DNA from 2 places in the Pediococcus damnosus genome. Region 2 is predicted to be linked to the other one. Evidence: predicted binding sites of a transcription regulator. Region 2 holds the regulator's gene; the other holds the start of a gene.

Region 1 (9,917 bases), 420 kb from region 2:
AAGCCTTAAGTGTTAAAGTTATGGGTAAACATATCGGAGAAGTATCGGAATTGCCTATTAATGATGCAATGGATTTCTTTAATCATGTTGAATTATCTGAGCAAGAAACAACCATCGCAAAACCAATTTTGAAGGAAATCCGAGATCGTTTGACCTTTCTTAAAAACGTGGGTCTAGAGTACTTAACTTTAAGTCGTTCCTCACGAACCCTATCGGGGGGAGAAGCTCAACGAATTCGATTAGCTACGCAGATTGGTTCTAATTTATCTGGCGTTTTGTATATTCTTGATGAGCCTTCAATTGGGCTTCATCAGCGAGACAATGATCGATTAATTGGATCTTTAAAAAAGATGCGTGATCTTGGGAACACCTTAATTATTGTTGAGCATGATGAAGATACGATGCGAGCCGCCGACTATTTGATTGATGTTGGGCCAGGGGCTGGTGCCAACGGTGGTGAGATTATGGCTGCCGGGACGCCAGCAGAAGTTGAAAAAGTGCCCACGTCATTAACTGGGCAATATTTAGCTGGTAAAAAGTTTGTACCGGTTCCCTTAAAACGTCGTAAAGGTAATGGTAAAAAAATTACGATTAAAGGTGCAGCTGAGAATAATTTAAAGAATATTAACGTTGATTTTCCACTTGGCAAATTTATTGCCGTGACTGGCGTGTCTGGTTCGGGTAAGTCGACACTTATTAATACGATTTTAAAACGGGCGTTGGCTCAGAAACTTAACCATAATTCCGAGAAACCTGGGAAATATCGATCAATCTCTGGCGTAAAGAATATTGAAAAAATTATTAATATTGATCAAAGTCCAATTGGGAGAACGCCACGAAGTAATCCCGCAACTTATACCAGTGTCTTTGATGACATTCGTGGCTTATTTGCACAAACAAATGAAGCCAAATTGCGTGGATATAAAAAAGGGCGATTTAGTTTCAATGTTAAGGGTGGTCGTTGTGAAGCATGCAAGGGCGATGGAATTCTTAAAATTGAAATGAACTTTTTACCGGACGTTTATGTGCCTTGTGAAGTTTGCAAAGGAAAAAGATATAACTCAGAAACACTTGAAGTGAAATACAAAGGTAAAAGCATTGCGGATGTCTTAGAAATGACCGTGGAAGAAGCTTTAGATTTCTTTGAAGCAATTCCTAAAATTCGACGAAAACTCCAAACGATTGTCGACGTTGGTCTTGGGTACGTACAAATGGGACAATCGGCAACCACGTTATCTGGTGGTGAAGCTCAGCGCATGAAGTTGGCTGCTGAATTGCATAAACAGTCTGCTGGCAAGAGCTTTTATATTCTGGATGAACCTACGACTGGGTTACACACGGATGATATCAAGCGATTGTTGCAAGTTTTGCAGCGACTTGTTGATAAAGGCAATACTGTTTTAGTTATTGAACACAACTTAGATGTGATTAAAACGGCCGATTATTTAATTGATCTTGGTCCAGAAGGCGGTGCTGGGGGTGGCTCAATTGTTGCAACTGGAACACCAGAACATGTGGCTGAGGTTAAAGAAAGTTATACAGGTCAATACCTAAAACCGGTATTAGAACGTGATAAGAAAAGAACTACAGAGGTTTCAGCAACTGAGAAAAAAATATAGTTTATTATTGAAAAAGTCGAAACACCGAGATTAGGTGCTTCGACTTTTTTTGTGTGAGGAGAGCCATTTTTATTTGGCTGATCGCGATTTTGTTTGAAATTGGCTATGGCTAACAAAAAAAGCGGCTGGTTTAAAAAGGCACACCCGGTGTGTTATACTTAGTTATCATGAACGGGGGATATTGAAATGGCAGATGAAAAAATGCAACTAGTCATTATAACCGGAATGAGTGGTGCTGGTAAAACAGTTGCTATGCAAAGCTTTGAAGATCTTGGCTTTTTTTGTGTAGATAATATGCCACCAGCGCTTTTACCTAAATTTTGGGAGTTAGTGAAAGAATCAGGGAAAATCAGTAAGGTGGCGTTAGTTGTCGACTTGCGATCACGTGCATTTTATGACCAAATTTTGCACATGCTTACAGATGAAGAATCAGAGACAGCTGCAATTGACTCACAAATTTTGTTTCTGGACACCTCGGATAAAGAGTTAATCTCACGATATAAGGAAACCCGTCGTTCACATCCATTAGCAATGGAAGGGCGCGTGGTTGATGGGGTCCGCAAAGAACGGGAATTATTAGCGCCAATTCGTACGAATGCCGAATATGTCATTGATACAACGACCATGACACCACGTGAATTGCGAGAGCAAATTTTTGAAAGCTTTGGGACTGATGGGGCAACCGGTAAATTTCATATCGAAGTTGTTTCCTTTGGATTTAAATATGGACTGCCAATTGATGCCGATATTGTCATGGATGTCCGGTTTTTACCCAATCCATATTATGTACCCGAATTAAAAAATAAGTCTGGCTTAGACGACGCGGTATACAAATACGTTATGGATCAGCCAGTTACTGAAAAATTCTATAAACATTTTATTTCATTATTAAAATATGTAATGCCAGGTTATCAAAAAGAGGGTAAATCAACAGTGACGATTGCGATCGGTTGTACAGGTGGGCAACATCGTTCGGTAGCCATTGCAAAGCGTGTTGCTGAGGACCTAGATAAAGACTATACAGTTCATATTCAACATCGTGACATGAACAAACGGAAGGAAACTGTGAATCGATCATGACAAAGAAATATTCAGCGAAAAATCGCCCTAAGTTTGTGGTAATTGGTGGTGGAACTGGGTTACCAGTTATTTTAAAAAGTCTAAAAAAACAGAATGCTGATATCACAGCGATTGTGACAGTTGCCGATGATGGCGGTTCTTCAGGTATTATTCGAAATTATGTTAACGTTGTGCCGCCTGGTGACATTCGTAATGTCCTTGTAGCACTTTCTGATTTACCTAAACTAGAACTGGATATTTTTCAGTATCGTTTTAAGAGCAATGATAGTTTTCTTTCTGGACATGCAATTGGTAATTTAATTATTGCTGCTTTGTCTGAAATGAAATCAGGAATTTTTGCTGCTGTTCAAGAGCTTTCTGAAATGATGAAAATTGATGGGCATGTTTATCCAGCTTCTGATGAACCACTTGTGTTACACGCCGAGTTTACTGATGGTGCTCAACTGGCCGGCGAGTCAGAGATTACTGCGGCTCATAAAACGATAAAGCGCGTTTGGGTAGAGCCAACTTCTTGGAATGCAAACGAAAAACCACATGCAGTTCAAGAGGCCATTGATGCCATTTTGGCTGCTGATGAAATTGTTCTGGGGCCAGGAAGCTTGTTTACAAGCATTTTACCTAATTTAATGATTTCTAATATTGGTGATGCTGTTTTAAAAACAAAGGCAGAAGTCGTTTATATTTGTAATATTATGACTCAAAAAGGCGAAACGGATAACTTTACTGATTCAGATCATGTGCGAGTTCTTAATGACCATTTAGGCCAAAACTTCGTTGATACTGTTTTGGTGAATAATGCTAAGGTACCAGATAATTATATGGACTATGAACGATATGATGAATATTCTACTCAGGTTCAACCTGATTTTCAGGGGTTAAGAGCTCAGAACTGTCGGGTAGTTTCTGATGATTTTCTTTGTTTAAGAGATCATGGGGCCTTTCATGATGGTGATCGGGTTGCTGAAGAATTGTTTAATGTGGCTGGAAGCCCCAAAACATGTGACTAGCCAATAATTAGAATAAGTATAGAAGGAAGGGATTTTCGTGTCTTATGCAAGTGAAGTAAAAAAAGAGCTAACCGGGATAAAAGTTCATCCCAAAAACGCTAAAGCTGAATTAATGGCTCTTATTCGAATGAATGGATCAATTAATTTAGTGCATCATCAGTTGGTTTTAAGTGTGCAGACCGAAAATCCTGCCATTGCGCGGCGAATTTATACTTTATTAAAAGATTTTTATTCTGTCGAAGGTGAACTGATTGTTCGTCGTAAAATGAAATTGAAGAAAAATAACTTGTATATTGTGCGATTGATGACCAATGCCCAAGCTATTTTGGAAGACTTATCGATTTTAACAGATGATTTTCAAATTAACGAAAAGGTACCAGATGGGCTGTTAACAAGTGAGGGTGAAGTTCGTTCTTACTTACGAGGGGCATTTTTAGCTGGAGGCTCAGTTAACAATCCCGAAACCAGTCGCTATCATCTAGAAATTTATTCTTTGTATGAAACACATAACGCAATGCTTACGGAATGGATGAATCGTTATAATTTGAATGCCCGCTCAACGGAACGCCGCAGTGGATATATCGTTTATCTAAAAGAAGCAGAACGAATTGCCGATTTCTTATCTTTAATTGGAGCGACAAACTCCATGCTAAAATTTGAGGATGTGCGTATCCTGCGTGATATGCGAAATTCTGTTAATCGCTTGGTAAATTGCGAGAATGCCAATTTGACGAAAGTAGCCGATGCTTCAAGTAAACAAATTAATAATATTAAATATATTGATGAAACGGTGGGAATTGGAAAACTGCCACCAAAATTGCAAGAAGTGGCACGAGTGAGGCTGGATAATCAGGAAGTTAGTTTGAAAGAATTGGGTGAACTAATTCCCAGTGGGGTTATTTCCAAGTCGGGAATAAACCATCGATTACGAAAATTAAATGAGTATGCAGATAAACTACGAGCTTAAGCTTGTGGATATAAAAAAAGGACAACGAGTTTAAACTCGTTGTCCTTTTTTGTAGCTAAAGCTATTTCTTTAGATCGGCATTATTTTTCATAATTCCGTCAATCAAACCATAATCGACTGCTTCTTGAGCCGTTAAATAATGATCACGATCAGTATCGCGATTAATAACTTTTAATGGCTGACCAGAATTGTCAGATAAAATTTGGTTCAATTGTTTACGTGTCTTCAAAATTTCAGTTGCGACAATTTCAATTTCAGTTTGTTGACCTTGAGCACCACCAGATGGCTGATGAATGAGTACTTCTGAATGAGGTAAAGCAAAACGTTTGCCCTTTGTACCAGAAGAAGCCAAGACACTAGCCATAGATGCTGCCATTCCCATAACGATTGTTTGAACGTCAGATTTGATGAAGTTCATCGTATCGTAAATAGCAAGGCCGGCAGTTACAACACCACCAGGAGAATTAATGTAAAGATAGATATCTTTATCAGAATCCTGGGCGTCAAGAAATAAAAGCTGGGCAATAATTGAGTTAGCAACGTCATCATCGATGGCACCGGAAAGCATAATGATTCGATCCTTTAATAGACGGGAATAGATATCATAGGCACGTTCACCATGTGATGATTGTTCAATAACTGTTGGAACTAAGTTCATAACTTAGTAGCCTCCCTTTAAAATTAATTTTTATTTTATTAGTTCATCACTAATATAGTAATAGCTTAACTCCAAGGTCAAAAAAGGTCAAACAATTTTGCTTACGTTGAGAATTATCTTTTTATGAATTTGCGTAAGACCCTTTATAATTGGTTACGGAAGTGAATTGACAAGCAAATTTATAATACATCAAATGTACATGTGTTTGTAAAAAAGCAAAATAAAAAGACTGTAGTTAAGCAGTCTTGAAATTAGAATTTATAATCGGGATGGATCCAAAAATCAGCATCTATAAATTACAAATTGATTTGAATTGATATTGTTTGACATCTAATTGGTAGTGATTGATAATTAGAAGACTGTGAACGCCCTTTCAACAGGGCTGTGACAGCACTTATAGTAGCATTAAAACTATTACTAATAAATCAGGATACAAAAAAATGCGCCATGCGGGAATCGAACCCGCGTCTCAAGAACCGGAATCTCACGTGCGATCCACTACACTAACGGCGCAAACTACTTTTTAATTTTACTGTATTCGCTTTGAAAAAACAAGTTATTAAAAAAGAGGTGGTTAACTTGGCTCTGCAACAAGGTCTTCATCAACATCAAAAACAGGCACAACGTTTAGCAATGACGCAGACTTTGCAACAATCAATTCAAATTTTTCAATACAATGTTGAAGAATTACAAGATTTTTTAAATCAAAAGGCTCTGGAAAACCCATTGATTGACGTGTCAACTAGTCGCGAAGACTTACCAATTGATTCTCGGCCAAGAGCATCCACTCAATCCAGTGATGAAAATTATATGAATCAGATTCCAGATGATACGCATCAGTCCTTATTTGAATATCTTTTGGACCAGATTCATCTCACACTGCGGGACACTCCGTTACGTAATTTAGTTTTATTTTTACTGGAATATATTGATCAAGACGGTTATTTAGAAATATCAACTGAAGATGCGATGGAAAAAACAGGTAGCAATAAGGTGGACGTGATTGATGCGGTTACCTTAATTCAACAATTAGATCCGCCGGGCGTTGGAGCAAAGGATTTACAGGAAAGCTTGCTTCTTCAGGCTGAGGACGATGACTGGGCGCCTGAAAATGCAATTACCATTTTGAAAGATAATTTTAATGAATTAGCAAATAAAAAATGGACACTAATTGCTAAGCAGCAAGGGATGACTTTGGCTGAAATTCAAGATGCTTTCGACTATATCCGTACGCTAACACCCAACCCAGGGGCTCGTTTTAGTGATGAGGGACCTCAGTATATTTTTCCCGATTTAATTGTAGAAAATGATGCAGGAAAATTAACTGTTCGAATGTCGCGATCAGCTAAACCAAGCGTTCATTTTCAACAGCACTATTTTCAAAAAATGTTGCAACGTAAAGACGAAGAAGTAACACGATATGTTAAAGATAAAAAGAAAGAGTTCGATTGGATTTCTAGAAGCCTTGAACAAAGGGAAAGCACAATTTTGCGTGTTGGGAAAGTCTTAGTGGAACATCAACAGGATTTCTTTCTTGAAAAAACAAAAGAATTGCGACCATTCTTGTTACAAGATGTTGCACTAAAATTGGGCTTGCATGAATCAACGATTAGTCGTGCTGTCAATGGAAAGTATTTGCAAACGCGATTTGGCACTTTTGAACTGAAATCATTTTTTAGTAGTGCAGTTGCCAAAACAGACGCTTCACCAGAGGGATTATCGGTAGACACGGTAAAGCAACTTCTCCAAAAATTTATTCATGAAGAAGATAAACAAAAACCATTATCGGATGCAAAAATCGTTAAACAATTAGCAGCTCGAAAGATTGAAGTCTCACGAAGGACAGTTGCAAAATATCGCGAAAGTTTAAATATTCCGTCTTCTTCAGCTAGAAAGCGGTATGAAGCGAATTAACTATAGCTAGATGGAAACGTTTGATAATGTCTAGTGGTTTGAGTTGCATTGAAGGACAGCTCCTGATATAATTCAATATGTAAGCGAGTGGTATACAACCGAAAAAGTCATTTGATTAGGTGTATGCCAATTATTTTGAATTAGTTGGGTCGTTCGGTGACACATATGGACGGCTTACGTCCCAATTGGAAGCAGAGAGATCATGCGAAACGAGATAAAATGGTTAGAAGCAATTGCACCAGATATGGTTGACGTTTTCTTAAAGCGTTTTTCAGTTCTGCGGTCAGTTGCACTAATGGCTCCCATTGGTCGACGAGCTTTAGCTGCTCATCTTAATATGAGTGAGCGTGTCTTACGAACGCATACAGATATGTTGAGAAAGCTGGGAATGATTCAAAGTTCTCCGGCAGGGATGATGTTGACTAGCGAAGGACAAGCTGCTTTGACCGGACTAAGTGCCATGGTTGACAGTATGTTGGGATTACAACAGTCCGAACGAGAGTTGGCACAAATCCTAAACATTGATCGTTGTTTTATCGTTTCTGGTGATAGTGATCGCCAAGATCGAGTTCTTGATGGAATGGGAACAATTCTGAACGATACACTTGCAAAATTGTTACCAGAGGGTAATAATGTAATAGTAGTGATGGGCGGAAATACAATGGCACAAGTTGCTAAAGAATTTTCCCCAGAATTATCCAATAAAAGACAACTTACTTTTGTTCCTGGACGTGGTGGTATGGGTCAGTCGCTTGCAATGCAGGCGAATACAGTTTGCTCGATTATGGCAGAGCGTACACATGGTGAAAGCCAATCAATGTATGTGCCAGAAAAATTGAGTCAGAAAAGCTATCAACCATTATTAGAGGAGCCAAGTGTTCAATTAGTTTTGGGACTTATTAAGCAGAGTAATGTTGTGATTCATGGGATTGGTCGCGCCGATGAAATGGCTGAGCGCCGAGAAGTAGATCCAAAGATTCTGCATCTTTTAAAAGATAAGAATGCAGTTGGTGAAGCTTTTGGTTGTTTCTATAATCAGCAAGGTGAGATCGTCTATCGGGTACCTCGAATTGGATTGCAATTTGAGCGTATCAATTCAATCGATCATGTTTTTGCAGTTGCAGGTGGGCATACAAAAGCTCAAGCAATTCGCTCTTACATGAATTTAGCACCTCAACAAACCTATTTGGTTACTGATGAGGGTGCTGCAAACTTGATTTTAAAAAAGTAATGTTTTTAACATCACTTTTTAAAATAAAATATATTTTTTTTGATTCCTAAAGGAGGAAATCTTAGTATGACTGTAAAGATTGGTATTAATGGTTTTGGACGTATCGGTCGTTTAGCTTTCCGTCGGATCTATGAATTAGGCGCAAAGTCAAATGATATTGAAGTTGTGGCTATCAATGATTTGACAAGTCCAGCAATGTTGGCACATTTATTGAAGTATGACTCAACACATGGCACTTTCCCTGGTGAGGTTAGCGCGACAGATGACTCCATCATTGTTGATGGCAAGAAATACCGTGTTTACGCAGAACCTAAAGCACAGGATATTCCATGGGTTAAAGCTGATGGTGTTGATTTTGTTCTTGAATGTACAGGTTTCTATACATCAAAAGCAAAGGCACAAGCTCATTTGGATGCCGGCGCAAAACGTGTTCTGATTTCTGCTCCTGCTGGTAATGATCTTAAGACTGTTGTTTACAACGTTAATGATGACGTTTTAACTGCAGATGACAAGATTGTTTCTGCTGGCTCATGTACAACAAACTGTTTAGCACCTATGGCTTACTTCTTAAACCAAGAATTTGGTATTAAAGTAGGTACAATGACAACAATCCATGCTTACACAAGTACACAAATGTTACTTGATGGCCCAGTTCGTGGTGGAAACTTACGTGCTGCTCGTGCTGCTGGTGTTAACACTATTCCTCATTCAACTGGTGCTGCTAAAGCTATTGGTCTTGTAATTCCAGAATTAGTTGGTAAATTACAAGGACATGCACAACGTGTCGGTGTTGTTGATGGTTCATTAACAGAATTAGTTGCAATCTTAGGTAAGAATGTTACAGCTGACGAAGTTAATGCTGCAATGAAGAAACATACAGAAAACAACGAATCATTTGGTTACAACGAAGACGAAATCGTATCTAGTGACGTTATCGGCACAACATACGGTTCAATCTTTGACCCAACACAAACTGAAGTTACAAGCGCTGGAGACAATCAATTAGTTAAAACTGTTGCTTGGTACGACAACGAATATGGCTTCACTTGCCAAATGGTACGTACTTTATTGAAGTTTGCTACTCTCTAGGATTAAATTAATCTTTAAGTTTGCAGATTTCAAAACCGTCTAACGGTTTAAGGCGGAGGGAGGCAAACTTCCTCCGTCTTTTTTTATTGATAATACATTAATTTCTTAAATTAGGAGGAATAACTTTGGCTAAATTAACAGTTTCTGATTTAGATGTTAAAGATAAAAAAGTTTTAATGCGTGTGGACTTTAATGTTCCCGTTAAAAATGGTGTGATTGGTGACGACAACCGAATCGTTGCTGCATTACCAACAATCAAATACATCATCGAACATGATGGTAAAGCAATCTTGTTCTCACATCTTGGCCGTGTTAAAACGGAAGATGATAAAAAGGCTTTAACAATGCGTCC
Region 2 (9,917 bases):
AGAGTTGTGAAAGGGGAGTTGGCCGAAATTTGATGGTACTTTTTCACCTTTGGGTTGGGCCCTGGTTTAACAAGTCAGGGACTGTCGTAATGTTTGTAGAACATTACGGGGCGCTATCTACGATTTGACTGAGAAATTTATCGGAAGTCTTTTTGTATGGCGATTTGTTATACAAAAGGGCTTTTTTTGTTGGTTAAAAATAAGATTGGCCGAGACCTTTTCTAATTCGAGAATCAAGGGGGAAACAGGTTTATGGCAGCAAAAGAGAATCACAGCATCGATCGCTCATTGAAAACACGACATATTTCAATGATTGCACTCGGTGGGAGTATTGGAACCGGATTGTTTGTGGCAAGTGGATCAGCAATTTCACAAGCAGGTCCTGGTGGGGCCTTATTGGCATATGTCGCAATGGGAATTATGGTCTATTTCTTGATGACCAGTTTAGGTGAAATGGCCACGTATATGCCCGTTTCAGGATCATTTGCAACGTATTCAACGAAATACGTGGATCCCGCATTGGGATTTGCGATGGGGTGGAATTATTGGTTTAACTGGGCCATTACATTGGCCGTGGATATCAGTACCGTTTCAATTGTTATGAAGTTTTGGCTACCAAATGTTCCGGGGTGGATCTGGAGTGTAGTAGCGTTAGTACTAATCTTTTCAGTAAACGCCCTCACGGTAAAAGCCTTTGGTGAAACTGAATATTGGATGGCCTTAATTAAAGTTATTACCGTTATTATTTTCCTGATTGTTGGGGTGGCAGTTATTTTTGGAATCATGGGCGGCCACGCAACCTATTTAAATAATTTCACGTATAAAAAAGCACCGTTTGTCGGTGGGATCCCTATGATTCTTAGTGTATTTGTTGTCGCTGGGTTCTCATTTCAAGGGACTGAATTAATTGGAATTACAGCTGGAGAATCAGAAACACCAGAAGAAAGTGTTCCTAAGGCCATTAACCAAGTGTTCTGGCGAATTATCTTGTTCTATATTTTGGCAATTTTTGTGATTGCCTGTATTATTCCGTATACCAGTCCTGATTTATTGGGATCTTCAGCAAGTGACGTTAAGATTAGTCCCTTTACCTTGGTCTTTCAACGCGCTGGTTTGGCTGGGGCGGCCAGTGTTATGAACGCTGTTATTTTAACATCGGTGATTTCATCGGCAAACTCGGGGATGTATGCGTCGACTAGAATGCTCTACTCACTGGCACTGGAAGGGTATGCGCCAAAAACATTTAGTTTAACCACTAACCGAGGAATTCCATTGATGGCGTTACTTGGGACTACCGTTGTTGGTGCACTTACCTTTATTTCTAGCATTGCGGGTCCACATATTTATATGTGGTTAGTTGCTGCTAGTGGTTTAACTGGATTTATCGCCTGGTTAGGAATTGCCATCTCGCATTTCCGTTTCCGTCGCGCGTTTATTAAACAGGGACATAAGGTGGAAGAGCTGCGGTATCATGCAAAATGGTTCCCGTTTGGCCCAATTTTTGCCTTTATAATCTGTATCTTAGTTATTGCTGGGCAGGATCTTCACTCATTTGCGACATTTAACTGGAAAGCAATTGGGATTAGCTACATCAGTGTGCCAATCTTTATTGTGTTGTATGTATTTTATAAAGTTAAATACCATACTCATGTGATTCCTTTGGACGAAGTTGATTTAACGCAACCTGATTTTATTTTAAAGGCTCGAAAAGCTAAGAAATAAGTGTATAATTCAAGATGCTGTAATAAAAATAAACTAGGCTAATCGGGGAATTTTTAAACTATATATTGTTTTTGAATCTGTTCATGCTACAATATATAGTATTAAAAGATGAATAAAGGGGTATTTCGAATGATTGCATTGTCAGGTCCAATTGGAGCAGGGAAAACAACGTTAACGGAAATTTTATCACGACATTTAGGTACAAAAGGTTATTATGAATCAGTTGATGACAACCAAATCTTGCCGCTTTTTTATAAAGATCCCAAGCGCTATGCGTTTTTGCTGCAAATTTACTTTTTGAATCGTCGTTTAGATGGAATCAAAGAAGCTTTTCAAACTAAAAATAGTGTGATGGATCGTTCAATTTATGAAGATTCACTTCTTTTTCATTTAAATGCCGATTTAGGCCGCGCAACCAAGACAGAAGTACAAATTTATGATTCTTTGTTAACCAATATGATGGAAGAATTACCAGAAACTCATTACAAAAAGAATCCCGATTTATTGATTGATATTAATATTTCGTTTGACACGATGTTGACACGGATTAAAAAACGCGGTCGTTCCTATGAACAAATTGATAATGACCCAAGTTTGTATGAGTATTATCAAGATTTGAACCAACGCTATGTTGAGTGGTATGACAATTATAATGAAAGTCCCAAGATTCAGATCGATGGGGATCAGTTTGATTTTGTTGAGGATCCTAAGGCTCGCGACAAAGTCATTCAAATTGTGGATAAAAAAATTGCCGAGATTTAGTTGTTTGTTGACCTATTTTCGGGTATGATGGGATTAAATAATAAACGTAAAGCCTTTTTTAAGTAGATTTAAAGCGAGATAGAATTAGTGAAAGCTATCAATCGAAACTCCGATAGGCTCAAACGGGTGAGCAATTTCACACGGCTGCGGTCGTTAACCATAATTGAGGGTGCTGGTAACAGCAAACTTGGGTGGTACCGCGAAATAAAGTCTTTTCGTCCCAATTGATGGGATGAGAAGGCTTTTTATTATGCAATTAAAACTAGGGAGGTTTTAGTCATGTTAGATTTAAAAGAAATTCGAAATAATACAGATTATGTTAAGGAACGTTTAGGAACAAGAGGAATTGATCCAAAAGATATTGATAAGCTTTTAAAAATGGATCAACAACGGCGCAATTTAATTGTTGAAAGTGAAAACTTGAAGAAAACGAGAAATGAAGTTTCAGATCAAATTTCTCAATTGAAACGTAATAAAGAAGACGCCAACGATAAAATTATGGAAATGCGTAAAGTCGGTGGTGAGATTAAAGAACTGGACCAGCGTTTGCAGGCCTTAACTGAAGAAGTTCAGAATGCAGCCGCTCATTTGCCAAATATTCCTAACAAATCAGTTCCAATTAGTTTGACAGAAGAAGGTAGTGTTGAACTTCGTAAAGTGGGAACTCCACGCAAATTTGCCTTTACACCTAAGGCTCACTGGGAAATTGGTGAGAAGCTGGGCATTTTAGATTTTGAACGAGCAGCTAAAGTTTCGGGGAGCCGATTTGTTTATTACGTTGGGCTGGGTGCAAGACTTGAACGGGCTGTGTATAACTTTTTCTTAGATCAAAATGTTAAAGCGGGTTATACCGAAATGATCACACCATACATGGTTAATGAAGAATCTATGTTTGGCACTGGTCAATTTCCTAAGTTTAAGGAAACTCATGCAGGATATGAAATTCAAGACAGTGATTTAACCTTAATTCCTACTGCAGAAGTTCCACTAGTTAACTTTCACCGTAACGAAATTTTAGATGCCGATGCGCTGCCAATTAATGAAACGGCCTTATCACCAGCCTTCCGTTCAGAAGCGGGAAGTGCGGGTCGAGATACCCGAGGGTTAATCCGGATGCATCAGTTTAATAAAGTAGAAATGGTAAAATTCACTAAACCTGAAGATTCATGGGATGAGCTCGAAAAATTAACGAATCAGGCCGAAAGTTTATTGAAGCTTTTGAAATTGCCATATCATGTGATTACTTTAACAACCAGTGATATGAGTTTTACGGCTGCAATGACGCATGACTTAGAAGTTTGGATTCCTGCTCAAAATATGTATCGGGAAATTTCAAGTTGCTCAAACTGTACAGATTTCCAAGCCCGTCGTGCCAAAATTAGATATCGGGATGATGATGGTAAATTACAGTACGTGCACACGCTGAATGGTTCTGGTTTAGCAGTTGGCCGTACCGTAGCAGCTATTTTAGAAAATTATCAAAATGAGGATGGCTCAGTGACGATTCCTGAAGTCCTAATTCCATATATGGGTGGTTTAACAAAAATCACTAAGTAAAACCTAGGGATCGTTTAATTGATTAATAATTTTTTTGCGACAACTATAAAATGTTATTGACAATTAGTGGGCGTCAATGATAATATTATGTAGTTGTCGTGTGATGGAGGATTAGCTCAGTTGGGAGAGCGTCTGCCTTACAAGCAGAGGGTCACAGGTTCGAGCCCTGTATCCTCCATTGAGCCGTTAGCTCAGTTGGTAGAGCATCTGACTTTTAATCAGAGGGTCGACAGTTCGAGACTGTCACGGCTCATTTACAAATATATAAGCATTGCGGGCGTGGCGGAATTGGCAGACGCGCAAGATTTAGGTTCTTGTATCGAAAGATGTAAGGGTTCGAGTCCCTTCGCCCGCACTTCTAATTAATAACTTTTATTAATTATTGATTAGCCGACTTAGCTCAGTTGGCAGAGCATCTGTTTTGTAAACAGGGGGTCGGAGGTTCGAATCCTCTAGTCGGCATTCACCAATTTAATAGCTTTGCGGAAGTAGTTCAGTGGTAGAACATCACCTTGCCATGGTGGGGGTCGCGAGTTCGAATCTCGTCTTCCGCTTTGTAGGTTTAACTACAAGCATTGCCGGGGTGGCGGAATTGGCAGACGCACAGGACTTAAAATCCTGCGGTCAGTGATGACCGTACCGGTTCGATCCCGGTCCTCGGCATTAATAAGCACCCATAGCGCAATTGGATAGAGTGTCTGACTACGAATCAGAAGGTTGTAGGTTCGACTCCTACTGGGTGCATCAATATTATGGAAGCTTGCTGGTTTAGAATCAGTAGACTGAATAAGTTTAAAATGCCAACTGTAACTTTTACATGTTGGCATTTTAATTAGATTGATAATATGAGCGGGAAGTAGCTCAGCTTGGTAGAGCACCTGGTTTGGGACCAGGGGGTCGCAGGTTCGAATCCTGTCTTCCCGATTAAGCACTTGAACGGTGGAAAAGGTGCCCTGACGTTAAAACTAACCACTTAAAGTTATTTACCAAAACGGGAAGTAGCTCAGCTTGGTAGAGCACCACGTTCGGGACGTGGGGGTCGCAGGTTCAAATCCTGTTTTCCCGATAATGGATAATAAGAAAGTCGTGAGATCATTTGATTTCGCGATTTTTTATTATCCATTTTTTGGATTTAAAAAGTTTTTAGGGGCAGACTGAATTAGATTGCAATCAAAATTTACAGTTAAAGAGACCCAATCCCGCGAGAAAGTTAAAAAACTTTGCTTTTTTATGAGAGTTTCGTATAATGAAAGTCAACATTAGTCAGAGATGTAAGAAAGGGTGTGCGAGATGAGTCAAAATATTTCCGATATCATTGAAAAATATTTAAAACAAATTTTAGCTGATTCAGAGGAAATTGAGATTCGGCGCTCGGAAATCGCTGACTTGTTTGATGTTGTACCCTCACAGATTAATTACGTAATTAAAACTCGTTTTACGATTCAAAATGGTTATGTAGTAGAAAGCAAGCGCGGTGGCGGTGGCTATATTCGGATTGAAAAAGTCAAATTACTTGATGATTTGGATGTTTTAGATACACTTATTCAAGTCATTGGTGACTCCATCAATCAGCGTGATGCAATTTCGATTGTAAAAAGTTTATATGAAGACGACGTAATTGATAAACGGGAAGGCAATTTGGTTTTGGCAGCGATTGATAAGAAAACGTTAGCGATGAGCGATCGTGATGAAGAAGATCAGTTACGAGCAAGAATTTTGATTGCAGTTTTAAATCGTTTACGGTATGAAAGCTAAAAAGAAAGTAGGGTGTTAGCGTGGATAACTTATTTACACCAAGTGCAAAAAACGTATTGGCTATTTCTCAGGAACAAGCTAAACGTTTTAAACATCAAGCAGTAGGAACGGAACATTTATTGTTGGCCCTAGCGATAGAAAAAAATGGGATTGCTTATAAAGTCTTTCAACAGTTTTCAGTTACCGAAACAGATATTGTGGAAGAAATTGAACGTTTTACTGGATATGGGACATTAAAAAATATGGGCGCTAATGATTATTTACCTTATTCACCAAAGGCCAAAGAAGTTTTGGCGCTGGCTGGTGATGAGGCTAAACGATTAGGCGCTGCTAAAATTGGTACTGAGCATTTATTGCTGGCACTTTTGAGTGATGAAAATATTTTATCATCAAGAATCTTAATTAGTCTAGATATGGATCTTGCTCAAACGCGCAAGGTTATTTTACGCAAACTTGGTGTTAGTGCTTCAGCGCAATTACGGCAAAACCAGGCTCAAACACGGCGCGGCGCTAGTAAGCCACAAGGGACACCAACCCTTGATTCCGTTGCCCGTAATATGACACAAATGGCTCAAGAAGGTAAAATTGATCCCGTGGTTGGCCGTGATAAAGAGGTTAAACGGGTCATTCAGATTTTAAGTCGGCGTACAAAGAATAATCCTGTGTTAATTGGCGAACCCGGAGTGGGGAAGACCGCAATTGCAGAGGGGCTTGCGCAACGAATGATTGATGGTGATGTCCCTGAAGATCTTGCTAGTAAGCGATTAATGGCGCTTGACATGGGTTCACTTGTGGCAGGCACAAAATATCGTGGTGAGTTTGAAGATCGGCTGAAAAAAGTAATTGACGAAATTCATGAAGATGGGCACGTTGTCTTGTTTATTGATGAATTGCACACGTTGATCGGAGCCGGTGGGGCTGAAGGCGCAATTGATGCTTCTAATATTTTGAAACCTGCGTTAGCACGTGGTGAGTTGCAAACAATTGGGGCAACAACCCTTAATGAATATCAAAAATATATTGAGACCGATGCCGCTTTAGAACGACGGTTTGCTAAAGTTGAGGTTGATGAGCCTACTGCAGAAGAATCAGTTCAGATTTTGCGCGGGTTACGACCTAAATATGAAGAGCATCATCACGTAGAGATTACGGATGAGGCAATTAAACAAGCTGTTTCATTGTCAAATCGATATATTAGTGATCGCTTTTTACCTGACAAAGCAATCGATTTAATGGACGAAGCTGCCGCAAAAGTTAGAATTGATCACATGGGAAAAAGTCAGAAATCAAGTTCAGAAACTAAGTTACAGGATTTGACAAATGAAAAAGAAGCTGCCATTGAGGTTCAAGACTTTGAAAAAGCTCAGCAAATCAGAATTAAAGAAGAAAAGCTGCGTAGCAAGATCGAAAAGGCTCAGGCAGCCGACCAAACAGATGACAAAAAGCCTAAGTATCAATTAAAGGAAACAGCTGAAGACATTGCGCAAGTTGTTTCAGAGTGGACGGGAGTACCGTTGACGCAATTGCAAAAGACTGAAAGTGACCGATTAGTTAATCTGGAATCTATTCTGCATAAACGAGTCATTGGACAAGACGAAGCAGTTTCGGCGGTTTCAAGAGCAATTAGACGGGCTCGAAGTGGCCTAAAAGATCCGGGTCGTCCCATTGGTTCTTTCATGTTTTTAGGACCAACTGGGGTTGGAAAGACCGAACTGGCCAAAGCATTGGCTGAGGCGATGTTTGGTTCTGAAGACAACATGATTCGAATTGATATGTCGGAATATATGGAACGTTATAGTACGAGTCGTTTGATCGGATCCGCACCTGGTTATGTTGGGTACGATGAAGGTGGTCAGCTGACTGAACGAGTTCGTCAAAAGCCGTATTCCGTAGTTCTATTTGATGAAGTTGAAAAGGCTCATCCAGATGTGTTCAACATTCTTTTACAGGTATTAGATGATGGCTATTTGACTGATTCTAAAGGACACAAAGTTGATTTTCGAAATACAATTCTGATTATGACGTCAAATTTGGGAGCAACTGCGCTCAGAGATGAGAAATCGGTTGGTTTTGGTGCGAAAGATGCAAGTCAAGACTATGCTGCAATGTCATCTAAAATTCGAGAAGTTCTCAAGCAAAGTTTCCGTCCAGAATTTTTAAATCGAATTGACGAAACAATTATTTTCCATTCATTGACTCGCCCTCAACTCCATCGCATTGTAAAATTGATGTCGCGACAAATTCTTAAACGAGTTGCGGACCAGGGGATGACCGTTAAGATTACACCGGCTGCGATTGATGTCGTTGCGAAAGCTGGATTTGATCCAGAATACGGTGCCCGTCCAATCCGACGAGCTTTCCAAACACAAGTCGAAGATAAGTTAAGTGAATTGATGCTTTCTGGACAGGCTAAGATTGGTGATAATATCACGGTTGGTGCGCGTCAGGGTAAAATTCAAGTTGTTGTGAAAAATCCTAAGGTGGATTCGAAGCAACCAACTGCATAATTGAATAAACAGACGCAGTTAAATAGTTGACATTCTTAAGCAAAATAGGTATGATTAACTTTGTTTGTAACTGTGAATGAAATGAAGTGCTGCGATCTATTGTCCGTGGTATTTCTTATAAAGAAGCAAAAATAGCTATCAGAAAAATGAGCTATTTTTGGTTTTTTTTTGCCAAAAAACAGTACAATTTGCTAAATGTAATCAAATTGTAATATGAATTGGCCGTTTGCGGAATATTTTAGAGAGGTGAATAACTTGGCAGGACATTTGGTAAAATACGGTAAACACCGGACTCGTAGAAGTTACGCACGAATTAAAGAAGTGCTAGAGCTTCCTAACCTGATTGAGATTCAGAGTAATTCATACCAATGGTTTCTTGATGAAGGATTAAAGGATATGTTCGATGACATTATGCCCATCGATGACTTTGCTGGAAATCTTTCTTTGGAATATGTGGATTATCAATTACTAGAACCAAAGTATACAGAGACCGAAGCACGTGAACATGAGGCAAATTATTCAGCGCCTTTGCATGTAACTTTACGTTTAACTAACCACGAAACTGGCGAAATCAAATCTCAAGATGTTTTCTTTGGTGACTTACCATTAATGACAGAGCAAGGTACTTTCATTATTAATGGTGCAGAACGGGTTATTGTTTCTCAGTTAGTTCGTTCTCCTGGTGTTTATTACACTAAGACTGCTGATAAAAATGGTCGGGATGTATATGGAACCACGGTTATTCCTAATCGAGGTGCTTGGTTAGAGTACGAAACAGATGCAAAAAAAATTGCATATGTTCGAATTGATCGAACTCGTAAAATTCCAATGACTGAGTTGGTCCGAGCACTTGGTTTTGGTTCAGATGAAGAAATTGTGGATATGTTGGGCGAGACTGATGGTCTTGACAATACTTTAGACAAAGATGTGCATAAAAATGCTGAGGATTCTCGTGTTGAAGAAGCCTTAAAGGATGTTTATGAACGTTTACGTCCAGGTGAGCCTAAGACTGCTGATAGTTCACGTAGCCTTTTAACAGCTCGTTTCTTTGATCCAAAGCGTTATGATATGGCTCCTGTTGGTCGTTACAAGGTTAACAAGAAGTTAAGTTTGAAGACCCGTTTGATTGGCCAGACTTTGGCTGAAACTTTAGCAGATCCAGATACTGGAGAAGTTATTGCTCAAAAGGGAACCGTTGTAACTAAAGATGTTATGAAGGATTTAGCTCCTTATTTAGATAAAAAAGACTTTAAGGCTGTCACATATACACCTTCTACGGAAGCAGTTGTGACAGATCCAATGACCGTCCAATCGATTAAGATTGTCAATCCTAATGATCCAGAACGTGAGTTGACGATGATTGGTAATGACAACATTGATCTTAAACTCAAACACATTACTCCTGCAGATATCATTTCAACAATTAACTACTTCTTCTTATTACAAGAGGGTGTTGGTTCTACAGATGATATTGACCATTTGGGTAATCGTCGAATTCGTTCAGTTGGTGAACTTCTTCAAAACCAATTCAGAATTGGTCTTTCACGAATGGAACGAGTTGTTCGTGAACGGATGTCAATTCAAGATGCCAATACGGTTACACCACAACAATTG

Evidence for each region. The regulator CtsR, encoded in region 2, represses protease genes until heat stress. The targets are predictions, from matches to a motif close to TTGGTCAAAAAAGGTCAAANA.
Region 1: the regulator CtsR is predicted to act here: its motif matches at 5,405-5,425, upstream of ADU73_RS03520 (ATP-dependent Clp protease proteolytic subunit).

The regions. Positions count from the first base shown of each region.
Region 1 covers NZ_CP012294.1:721,995-731,911, reverse strand. Annotated here, with positions in the region: gene uvrA (excinuclease ABC subunit UvrA) at 1-1,619, shown strand, start outside; gene rapZ (RNase adapter RapZ) at 1,806-2,699, shown strand; gene ADU73_RS03530 (gluconeogenesis factor YvcK family protein) at 2,696-3,706, shown strand; gene whiA (DNA-binding protein WhiA) at 3,744-4,673, shown strand; gene ADU73_RS03520 (ATP-dependent Clp protease proteolytic subunit) at 4,735-5,331, opposite strand; tRNA gene ADU73_RS03515 (tRNA-Arg) at 5,773-5,844, opposite strand; gene rpoN (RNA polymerase factor sigma-54) at 5,911-7,245, shown strand; gene ADU73_RS03505 (sugar-binding transcriptional regulator) at 7,448-8,476, shown strand; gene gap (type I glyceraldehyde-3-phosphate dehydrogenase) at 8,543-9,565, shown strand; gene ADU73_RS03495 (phosphoglycerate kinase) at 9,691-9,917, shown strand, end outside.
Region 2 covers NZ_CP012294.1:300,034-309,950, reverse strand. Annotated here, with positions in the region: lysine riboswitch at 1-124, shown strand, start outside; gene ADU73_RS01510 (amino acid permease) at 253-1,722, shown strand; gene ADU73_RS01505 (deoxynucleoside kinase) at 1,852-2,484, shown strand; gene serS (serine--tRNA ligase) at 2,764-4,041, shown strand; tRNA gene ADU73_RS01495 (tRNA-Val) at 4,147-4,219, shown strand; tRNA gene ADU73_RS01490 (tRNA-Lys) at 4,222-4,294, shown strand; tRNA gene ADU73_RS01485 (tRNA-Leu) at 4,315-4,396, shown strand; tRNA gene ADU73_RS01480 (tRNA-Thr) at 4,431-4,503, shown strand; tRNA gene ADU73_RS01475 (tRNA-Gly) at 4,524-4,595, shown strand; tRNA gene ADU73_RS01470 (tRNA-Leu) at 4,619-4,704, shown strand; tRNA gene ADU73_RS01465 (tRNA-Arg) at 4,712-4,785, shown strand; tRNA gene ADU73_RS01460 (tRNA-Pro) at 4,892-4,965, shown strand; tRNA gene ADU73_RS01455 (tRNA-Pro) at 5,034-5,107, shown strand; gene ADU73_RS01450 (CtsR family transcriptional regulator) at 5,332-5,796, shown strand; gene ADU73_RS01445 (ATP-dependent Clp protease ATP-binding subunit) at 5,817-8,303, shown strand; gene rpoB (DNA-directed RNA polymerase subunit beta) at 8,559-9,917, shown strand, end outside.